Regions from separate parts of the Herminiimonas sp. NPDC097707 genome, predicted to be linked through region 2. Evidence: predicted binding sites of a transcription regulator. Region 2 holds the regulator's gene; the other holds the start of a gene.

Region 1 (5,441 bases), 520 kb from region 2:
GGCGCGCAAACTGATCAGCAATCCTTGTACGCGATCCAGCGCCTTGGCAATTTCCAGCGTTTCTGCCGATGGCATTTGCCGGATCAATTCTTTGGTTTGTTGATCGACAATTTTGACGATCGTGCGTTGCGATTCCTGATCTATCGAGAACTCCAGTCCTGACCCCATCTTTTGCATCGCCTGATTGATGCTGGCAACCGCTTGTGACAAGTGTGCCGCTTCCGGTGGCGGAGTGGCTGCTGCAGGTGCAATGTCCGAGACCGCAGGCGCGGTTTGGGCAGCGACGTGTGGTGCGGGCAACCGAACGCTTGCTACAACGGCGTTACCGATAGACGAGATAGTCATGAAGACTCCATTTGCAAAAATGTCCCGACCAGCAAAATGCCGGGCGGGACCTGTTCTTCAAGCGACCCGATCTGCATCGGGCCGATTGACGAAGGACTGCTTGCTTGCCCGGCTATTAACCGCGCAACAGGGCCAGCACGCCGTTCGGCAGCGAGTTGGCTTGCGCCAGCATCGCGGTACCAGCTTGTTGCAGGATCTGACCGCGGGTCAGATTGGCTGTTTCTGCTGCAAAGTCAGTATCCAGAATCCGGCTACGTGATGCAGCCAGATTTTCTGCTGTGGTTTGCACGCTTGCAACGACCGAGCTAAAGCGGTTTTGAATCGCGCCCATGGATGCACGAGCGGTGTTGATCGCTGTCAACGCGCCGTCCATCGCCAGGATTGCGTTATCTGCACCGGCTGCTGAGGTGATATTCAGCGTGGCGAAACCAGTCTGACTAGTAGCGACAACCGCATCAACACCGGCAACTGCGGTACCGCCGCCGAAAGCCGCATTGCCGTTGCCAGTGAAAGCACTAATGGCCGCTGGCGTTGCCACGCCAGCCGTAGCGCTGGTGATGCTGAAGCCAGACGCACCGCTTGCGGCAACCGTGTAGCCGGTGAGTTGAGCCTGGAGAGCGGCTATCATGCCAGCCTGATCGGTGACATTGGTGGTAAGGGAAACGGCAGTGCCGTCCACCGAAAAGCCTGAGGCATTGCTGGCGCCGGCTGCACCACCGGCTGCTGCAACGCCGCCCGTGGTGAGCAAGGCATTGTCAGTGCCGGCGATCGTCACGGCGCCTGCGCCTGGGGTTGTTGCGGTGAACACGACTTTACCTGCATTCGCGCCGGTTCCGACTGCCGCCGTTACGCCGCTGGCAGCATAAGCTGCGGTGTTTGCACCACCGGTGATAGCGGCAACCATGTCGGCTGCGCTGGTGATGTTCGACGAAAGTGTGAAGGTGGAAGCTGCGCCGCCAGGACCTTGCAGGGTGAAGGTTTTGTTGGCACTTGTATCGACAGCACTACCAGCTGTATCAACTACGGTACCACCTGCGATCAGGGCAGCATTGGTACCACCAATTGCGATGTTACCTGCGCCTGTGGTCGAGTTTGTGAAGACAAGCTTGTCAGAATCTGCGCCTGCACCTAATGCAACGGTAAAGCCGGCAGCGGCATATCCAGCTGTGCTGGTAATTTCCGCCAACATATCGGCCGCATCGGTGGTGGGGGCAGCCAATGCGACTGTAAAGGCGGTGCCATTTGCAGGAGTAATTGAGAAAGTCTGACCTGCTGTACCGGCGCCAATCGTGTCGGTCGTATAAGTCGCAGCTGAGTTCGTACCGGTGGTGCTGTAATCGCCGGCGGCGACAGTACCTGATGTGTAGGTTGCCGGTGACGCAGCTGCAGCGCCGAAATTGAAGTTGCTTACTGATGCGACCGTGTAGGATCCGGCAACAGCTGGTGCTGCAACAGAGTCCCACGTACCCAGGGAAGTTGAGTTTGCATTGACGATGGAGGCGATATCAATTGTTTCGCCTTGGTTGGCGCCAACCTGGAATGCTTGTGCTGTGAAAGAACCGTCCAGCAGTTTCAAGCCGTTGAATGCGGTGGTGTCTGCAACGCGATCAACTTCTGCTTTCAACTGTTGTGCTTCTGCATCCAACGCAGCGCGATCCGATACGGAGTTGGTTGCATTACGTGATTGCACTGCCAGTTCACGGATACGTTGCAAGTTGTTGCCGATTTCGGTCATTGCACCCTCAGCACTTTGCGCCAGGGAGATACCATCGTTTGCGTTACGAACTGCGACGTTCAGGCCGCGAATTTGTGTGTTGAAACGCTCGGAAATTGCCAAACCTGCAGCATCGTCCTTTGCGCTGTTGATGCGCAGGCCGGATGACAGGCGTTGCAAGGATGTGTTCAACGCTGACTGTGATGTGTTCAGGTTACGTTGGGCATTGAGTGATGCAAGGTTGGTGTTAATTACGGCGGCCATTTTATGACTCCTGTAAAAGATTTCGGGGGTGAACTAGCAGCTTGTTGCGTTCAATACTGATTTCCTCAACCAACCTGCTTATTTGATTCGCAGAGGAAAATCAGTCTTGTTGCAACTGGTAACGGACGGTTTTGGAAAAAGTTTAATCCGGACTGCGATTTAAATTTTCTGCTTCGCCGCGACACTTGCCACGTAACTCTTTTTCGTCAGAGCAACAAAAAGCTTTAGGAGTATATTTTTGATCCGCTACCCTTAAGTTATGCGAAAAGGTGCCGACAGGATGGCGAAAACTGCTTGGTATAGTCGGTTTTCACTCTGAAAATAGTTTGTAAAAACCGGAGATGGTGAGCGACTGAGGACAATGCTGCATCTTGCATGAGAGCTTGCCCCTTGTTTTTCATGCAACCGTAATGCCAGTATGAGCGCAAGATCACACCCGTCTGGTGCTACGCTCAAGAACAGTCATGAGCACGACGATGCATCCTTGGCAATATCAGGGGGCGTTAGCGGATGGTGGTTGACGATAGCGGGGGCAGGAATGACAGGCGGCCCGACTCCCCGGAGCTATCATGTGGCGCAAGCGTTGATGGGATTTATTACGAAGTTCGGTGATAGTGCTGCAGATGTCGTCCGGCTACTGGGCTTGAACAAGCATCCGGTGCCGGATGCTTGTTCAACTCAGAAGGCTCAACTTGTTACGCACAGTTATCCGGCAGAGATTACGCGGTTTTTTCCGGTACGCTTGGCTTCGTACAAGGCCTTGTCGGCACGCTCTATCATCGATTTTTGATCTTCTTGCTCATTACGCAAGGCAACGCCGGCGCTGAAGGTCATTAGCAGGCGGGTGTGGTTATGCATGAAGATCTGCTTGGTCAATTCTCTTTGCAGACGCGTGACGGTCTGAACGGCCTCATCCATGCCGGTATCCGGCAACACGATGAGGAATTCTTCGCCGCCGAAGCGGGCGATGACGTCCATCGAGCGCAAGGTTTCCTTGATCACGCGCACCAGGTGGATCAGGGCTTCGTCACCGGCAGAGTGGCCGTATTTGTCGTTGATCTTCTTGAAATCATCCAGATCGAGCATGGCGATGCAGAGCGGCGTGCCGCGCCGCTCTGCGCGGGCCAGTTCGCGCTCGAAAATATCTTCCAGGCCGCGACGGTTGAGACTGCCGGTTAATTGGTCTTCTCGCACCAATTCACTCATTTGTTCGAGCTTGGCTTCAAGATTATGGATGCGCGCTTCGGCATCTTCCACGTTTTTGCGTGCGGCCAGGATCGCGTCGCGCGAACGTAATGCTTCGTTCTGGGCAATACGTGTTTCCTTCATCACTTCATCGAGGATCTTGCTCAGCTTGCCGACATCGGCGGTGGCGATGATCTGTTTGGAATACTTGTCGATTTTCTGGTGATAGTTGCCGGTTGTGGTGGCGATCTCTCCCAGCCGGTCGATAAACGTGATCATCATGTCCTTTACCGTGTCTTTTGCTTCAACCAGGCTGTGTTTCAGCGTACCTTGCTTGTAGATCACTTCTTTCAGACTGCGCATGACTTCGCGCAGCGCAGCGTCGTTGATCGGGCCGGCAATCAGGTTCTGGACGGCTTCGATCTGTCCATGCAGCCATGAGTCGTCGTCGATCAGACTGCCGATGTTTTCCAGCAGCAGTTTGAACAGGCGTAGCAGCAGTTCATGCTGTTCGGCCATGTCGCCGCTTTTCAGTTCGATCTTGAAGCAGAGTTGTTTCAGTCGTACGGAAATTTCATTGAGTGCGGCCTCGCTGTGCGCTTCCTTGATGGATCGTCCGAGCGCTTCGGATTCTTCCGCCAGTTCCGGCGCACCCTGCAACAGGGAGGCGACTGCCAGCGTCAGCGTGCGCATCAGCAAGTCGCGTAACAGGGCCGGTTGCGGGTCGTCGATCAGAGATGGCAGCGCGCTGCTGGCGACACTGCTGGTGCTGGAGGTAGTCGTGTTGCGTGCAGACAGCTGAGTCTGGTAATGCTTGAGCAGTTGCTCCAGACCTTTACCGAAATCCGGCCAGTAGGATGTCGCGGCGGCTTCCTGTAAGACTTTTCCTAGCGGCGCAAGATCGGGGGCAGAGAGCAGGGTGCCGGCAAATTCGCCGAGTACTTCTTCTGCGCTGGGTTGTATCGCATAACCGGCGATCTCATCATAAATCTTGCGATAGGCATCAGGGGTAGGGGCAATCTTGCGGGTGGCTAACTGGCGAAATGCTTCGCGTGCAATTTCGGCGGGATTTTGCGTTGATTTTTCTGGCATGACGGCGCGTGCGCTTTATTATTGGGTGACTGAATTTCAGCCTATCCGTGAATAATAAGACAGGCGGGATGGGTTTGATAAGCGAATCAACGCGGCAAATAGTGGCTACTTTGCCGGATTGTCACTATGTAAATAAACTGTGCCCTGATCCGCCACCTGTCATCAAGCCGGCGAATTTTCCGTGCGCACTATATTAGTCAACCAGATGGTTTTTGATTGCGTAGTGGGTTAATTCTGCGTTGTGGCGGAGTTTCATTTTCTGCAGCAGACGTGAGCGATACATGCTGATGGTTTTGACCGATAACACCAGTTCTGCCGCAATATCGCTGACAGTTTTACCGGAGGCGATCATGGTCAGAGTTTGATACTCACGATCGGACAGGGTTTCATGCAGGGGCGTTTCGTGATTGTCGTTGATCTGGTTGGCCAGTTCCTGCGCCAGTGCTGCACTGATGTATTTGCGTCCGGCGGCGACCTGGCGTATCGCAGTTACCAGTTCGGCTGGTGCACTTTGCTTGTTCAGGTAGCCAGCCGCGCCGGCTTTGAGCGAACGGATCGCGTACTGATCTTCGCGGTGCATGGACAGCATCAGGATGGCAATTTTGGGAGATTCCTTGCGCACCTGCTTCAGTACTTCGATACCGCTGCGATCGGGCATGGAAATATCCAGCAGCAGTACATCGCACGGGCCTTCGCGCGATAACCTGATGGCTTCGCTACCATTTTCGGCATGACCAGACACGACGATATCCCGGGTGTCGGCCAGTATCTGTTTCAAACCTTCGCGCACAATCGCGTGGTCATCGGCAATCAGGACTTTTATTGCATTCTTCGTTGTCAT
Region 2 (5,441 bases):
GCCAAGAAAAAGGAATTGAAGCAGTTGCTGGCAGATCAGACTTTCTACACGAAAGAAGTTGCGCAACTGGAGGCGGAATGGCTGGAACAGCAGGAAGCGCTGGAACAAGCCAATCACTGACCGGCAGGATAAACACCCATGAGCAAGCCGAAAACACTCTCCATCATCGGTTGCGGCAAAGTCGGCCAGACGCTGGCGCGCTTGTGGGTGCAGCATCACACTGTCCGGATTCAGGACATACTCAACACTTCCAGCCAAAGCGGCACGCATGCCGCTGCTTTCGTCGGCGCCGGACACGTCGCGAGCGACTATGCTGATCTGCATGCTGCCGATATTTTCCTCATCGCGGCACCCGATGACAGCATTATCAATTGCTGCGAAGCGTTGGCACGCACCAACTGTCTGACGGCAAACAGCATCGTCTTCCACTGTAGCGGTGCCCTTTCCTCATCCGTATTGCACAGCGCCAGCGAACGCGGCGCAGCCGTCGCCAGCATTCACCCGATACGCAGCTTTGCCGCACCTGCAAAGGTCGTTGCAGATTTTGCCGGCACCTACTGCGGCGTGGAAGGCGACCAGCGCGCAATCGAGGTATTGAGCGCAGCATTCACCGCAATCGGCGCAGAGTTCGTCCCCATTAATCGCGATGCAAAGGTTCTGTATCACGCGGCAGCGGTATTCGCTTCCAACTATCTGGTAACGCTGCTGGACACTGCCGTGCAAACCTACGGCAAGGCAGGCATACCTGAAGACACTGCCTTGAAAATGATGGCTGCTCTGGTAAGGGAAACAAGCGAGAATGTTTTGCAGCTCGGTCCCGAGCAAGCACTGACAGGGCCAATTGCGCGTAATGATGTTGCGACTGTCCTCACCCAATATCGCACAGTCAATATGTGGAACAGGCGCTATGGCGCACTCTACAAACAACTGGGGAAATTAACCGCGCATCTGGCACATCGGCGCAAGAGTAAATAAAACCTGTCGGTAGGACGATGAAATCAAGTTCCGATCAAGCCAGCTGCGATATTGATCGACAAACCGATGATAGCGACGTTGAATAGAAAACTTAGCACCGACTGCGCCAGCACTGCCTTGCGCATGCCGGGAGACATCACCGTCACATCAGAAGTCTGCGCAGCCACGGCGATCGTAAAAGAAAAATATAGAAAGTCCCAATAATCCGGATTGAGCTCCGCATCCGGGAAACGCAATGCTCTCCGATTTGCTGGTGATTGGTAATACAGGCGCGCGTAATGAAAGGTGTAAATCGCTCCCAGCAACAGCCAGGAACCCAATACCGTCATGCCGGTAAACACGTAATGGGAAAATTTCAACGCACCGGACAGGCCTTTTGCCGACGTCAACTCAAGGACGATCGCAACCAGACTCAAGGTCGCCACGATAGACAAAATCCCCAGCACCGTCACTGCACCATCATCCTCGCGCCCCGCAATTTCCCTCACCCGTGCGCGATTGGCTGTGGCCATCACCCACCCCATCTGCAACAGATTCGCCCATACCGCAACATTCCACCCAACCAAAAACCGCGTCACCAGCCGCCAGGAATCAGGCGTAACGATGCCGACGATGAGACCGGTCAAGACGATCGATGTCAGGCGCAGGTGGGAATGGGCAAAGCGAGATGTCTTATGCATGAACAGAGTCACCGTCAAGATCAGGGGAAATTTCCGATTCAGGGCAATTTCTTGTAGCGATGAATATACCGCCGATTCAAACGATACATATGACGCTCACGCAAATACTTTATGCACTTTGGCGAAGAAAATAAAAGATCAGGCAAGCAGCCCAATCTTTAACACGGCTTCGGCCTGGAACGTTTCTTTGAACCTTGATCAATCTTCCGCAGTGACAGGCACTTCAGTCACGACATCCGGCAAGCCAGAAAGAATCATCAGTTGCACGCGACGATTACGCAAGCGCCCGTCCATCGTCTCGTTACTGTCGACCGGTTGATTGGCGCCGTGGCCCATCGCGACCAGGCGTTTTTCATTCATCCCGCTGTCGAGAAACAGGCGCACCACGCTGCTGGCGCGCACGGCGGACAATTCCCAGTTGGACGGGAACATCGCATTGTTGATCGGGACATTATCGGTGTGGCCTTCGACCTGAATGTCGTTATCGACCTTGTTCAAGACTTCCGCCACGGCGCGCAAGGCTTTTTCGGATTGTGCACTGAGCTTGGCTTCGCCGGGTGCAAACAGCACGCTGGCATTGATTTCGACGCTGACGCCACGATTGGTTTGTGTCACGCGCACTTTGCCTTCCCTGATCAGCGGCGCCATCGCCTTCAGGATATCGCGTGCGATATTGGTCATGCGGGCTTTTTCGCGTTTGGTGGCGGCATCATTGGCGCGCTGCGATTGCGATTGTACCGGCATGGGCAGCGGTAATATGGGCGCGCTCGATTCAACCGGATCTTTCAGCGCCGGCGCTTTGGGCGTGATGCCGCTGAATGCAATGCCGAGCGAGTTGGACAGGATGCGGTATTTACCTTCGTTGACCGAAGAAATTGCATACATGACGACGAAAAAGGCAAACAGCAAGGTAATGAAGTCGGCATAAGACACCAGCCAACGCTCATGATTTTCGTGTTCTTCTTCGTGTTTTCTACGCGCCATGTGTGCTCAGTCTGCCGATGATGGAAGCAAAGTTGCCTTACATCAGATAGATATTCATCCGCTCTTCGATCAAGCGTGGATTGTCACCAGCGGCAATGCCGGCAAATGCATCGGCCAGCATTTCATGCTTGAAGACATCGCGATTGACGATGGCCTTGAGTTTGCTGGAAATCGGCAGGAACACCAGATTGGCAAAACCGACACCGTAAATCGTCGCCACGAAAGCCACGGCGATACCGCTACCAAGACGGGACGGATCCGACAGGTTTTCCATCACATGGATCAAACCCAGAACGGCGCCCAGAATGCCGATGGTAGGTGCGTAACCGCCGGCTGCTTCCCATATCTTGATCGACAGGCGTTGCTGCGTTTCATACGCGCCGATTTCCATATCCAGCACTTCGCGCAATTTATGCGGATCGACACCGTCGACAATCAGACGCAAACCGTGTGCGACGAATGGATCGTGGACATCCTTGATCATGCGCTCCAGACTCAGCAAGCCTTCACGGCGCGCCACTGTGCTCCAGTTGGTGACGTCATGCATCAGGCTCGCGTAATTATCGTCCTGCGGCATAAAAACGCGGCCGGCCATTTTCAGACCGGTCGCAAAGTTGTGCCAGCCGCTTTGCAGCAGCACCGCACCTATCGTGCCGACAATGACGATAATGAAGGCCGCCGGCTGTACCAGAGAGCCGAGTTTTCCGCCTTCCAGCATTTGCCCGGCAAGTATGCCGCCGAGCGCAAGCACGATACCAATTAAGCTACCCCAGTCCACGCCTTCTCCCTCAAGTTTGCACGCATCCTGGCGATGGCCTGGCTATGTAGTTGAGACACACGGGATTCGGTTACGCCCATGACGGCGCCGATTTCCTTCAGATTCATTTCCTGTTCGTAGTACAGACTCATCAGGATTTTTTCGCGCTCCGGCAAGGCTTCGATAGCAGCGATCACCGCTGAGCGGAAACCGGTATTCATCAAATTCTGCAAGGGATCGGGCGATTCGTCCGTGCAATAGCGATCGAGGAAATGCTCGTTGTCTTCGCTATCGTGAAAATCTTCGTAATAGACCAGTTGGTGGCCGCCGCCATCGCTGAGCAAATCCTGATAATCGGCCAGCGATAACTTGAGCTGCTTGGCGACTTCACTTTCATTCGGTGGGCGACCCAGCTTTTGCTGCAAGCTGTTCATCGCCACCTCGATCTTGCGCATGTTTTGACGCATGCTGCGCGGCATCCAGTCGCTGCTGCGCAATTCGTCCAGCATGGCGCCGCGTATGCGTTGCACTGCGTAGGTTTCAAATTGCGCGCCATGCGTTTCTTCGTAGCGGCCGACTGCATCGAGCAGCCCTATCATGCCGGCCTGAATCAGATCGTCGACTTCCACGCTGGGCGGCAACTTGGCTTTCATCTGATGCGCCAGTTTCTTGACCAGCGGCGCATGTTGGCTTACCAGGTGGTCCCTATCCGATCTTCCATCTGCCGTGTACATTGCTCAGGCCCCGAACTTGGCGCCATGGGCGGATAATGCAAAACGTTCTGCAAGACGACGAAATGCCACCGAGGCGCCTGCCATCGGGAAGGCGTCAATCACTGCGCGTCCCAGGCGTGCGGCGCGTGTCAGGTGATCGTCGGACGGTATCGAGCCGATGAACTGCAGCTGCACGGCCAGATAGCGGCTGGCTGCCTGCGCCATGTTTTGATAGACGATGTGTGCTTCGCGTTCATCGGCATCAGTGACCAGAATACCGAATGGCCGGCGCCCCAGTTGCGCGTTGAGACGCTTGATCAGCGAGTACGCTTCCTTGATCGATGCGGCAGCCGGAGAAACCTGCACCACGATATCGCCGCTCGCCATACCGGGAATCGGAAAATTGTCATTCTTATCCAGCTCGGCATCCACCACCAGCACATCGGACTGTGCTGCCAGCACGCCGAATGCATTGGACAGGCGACGCAACTGATCTGCATCGCGGCTGGCGGCATGGATTGAACCACTGGTCAGCGAAGCAAGGCCAAAACCCTGCGGCATGGACTGCACGACCTGATTCAAGGCACGCTGCTGACGTGCCACATCCAGCAGGGTCGCTTGCATATCGACACCCATGCGGCGCGTGATGCCGGCTGTCGATGCGCAGGCATCCAGCAGCACGACATCGCTGCCGCCGGAAGCAAGAGAGGCGCTCAAATTGACCAGCATTGCACTTTTATCGGCAACCGAAGTGGCGGACAAAAAAGTAAAAATGCGCGGCTTCGGTCCGGCCAGCATGCGCCGCAAACCTTCTGCCTGATCACATTCAAAACTAGCCAAGAATCACCTCACGCAGACTTTTATCGTTCATTGCTTTTGCTGTATTTGCCATTACCAAAGGAATTTCCGCATCATTGAACTGGAATGGCGCTGTCTCACGTTTGAGTTTGAATGCACGGTCGACCAGATATTGCTGGTTCGCGACATGCAGGTCTTCCGGCACGCGCTGTCCATTCGCCACGTAGTATAAGTTTAATTTCTGTCTGATGACTACATCTAGTGCACTACCTATGGTTGCAGCTTCATCAAGTTTGGTCAATATGCAACCGGCCAAGCCATCGCCCATGTAGGAACGCACAACTTCATTGAGCGTTTCTCCGGTCGAGGTGGCGTTCAGGCACAACAGACGTTTGACCTGGCTGCCTGCGCCCGTCAACATTGAGATCTGTTCTGCCACCATTTTGTCACGCTGACTGACGCCGACCGTATCGATCAATATCGTATGCTTGCCCTTGAGCTCATCGAGTGCGATGCGCAGGTCGGCTTCATCTT

The links. The regulator FliA, encoded in region 2, starts transcription of late flagellar genes. The targets are predictions, from matches to a motif close to CTAAAGTTTNNNNNNNNNNNGCCGNTA.
Region 1: the regulator FliA is predicted to act here: its motif matches at 2,443-2,469, upstream of ACIQW9_RS05930 (flagellin).

The regions. Positions count from the first base shown of each region.
Region 1 is NZ_JBIWCI010000001.1:1,237,749-1,243,189, reverse strand. It holds gene ACIQW9_RS05935 (flagellar protein FlaG) at 1-345, opposite strand, end outside; gene ACIQW9_RS05930 (flagellin) at 461-2,323, opposite strand; gene ACIQW9_RS05925 (GGDEF domain-containing protein) at 3,029-4,600, opposite strand; gene ACIQW9_RS05920 (response regulator) at 4,794-5,441, opposite strand.
Region 2 is NZ_JBIWCI010000001.1:719,201-724,641, reverse strand. It holds gene ACIQW9_RS03445 (ATP-binding cassette domain-containing protein) at 1-120, shown strand, start outside; gene ACIQW9_RS03440 (Rossmann-like and DUF2520 domain-containing protein) at 139-975, shown strand; gene ACIQW9_RS03435 (DUF1345 domain-containing protein) at 999-1,655, opposite strand; gene motD (flagellar motor protein MotD) at 1,854-2,639, opposite strand; gene ACIQW9_RS03425 (flagellar motor protein) at 2,677-3,417, opposite strand; gene ACIQW9_RS03420 (RNA polymerase sigma factor FliA) at 3,399-4,130, opposite strand; gene ACIQW9_RS03415 (MinD/ParA family protein) at 4,134-4,949, opposite strand; gene flhF (flagellar biosynthesis protein FlhF) at 4,942-5,441, opposite strand, start outside.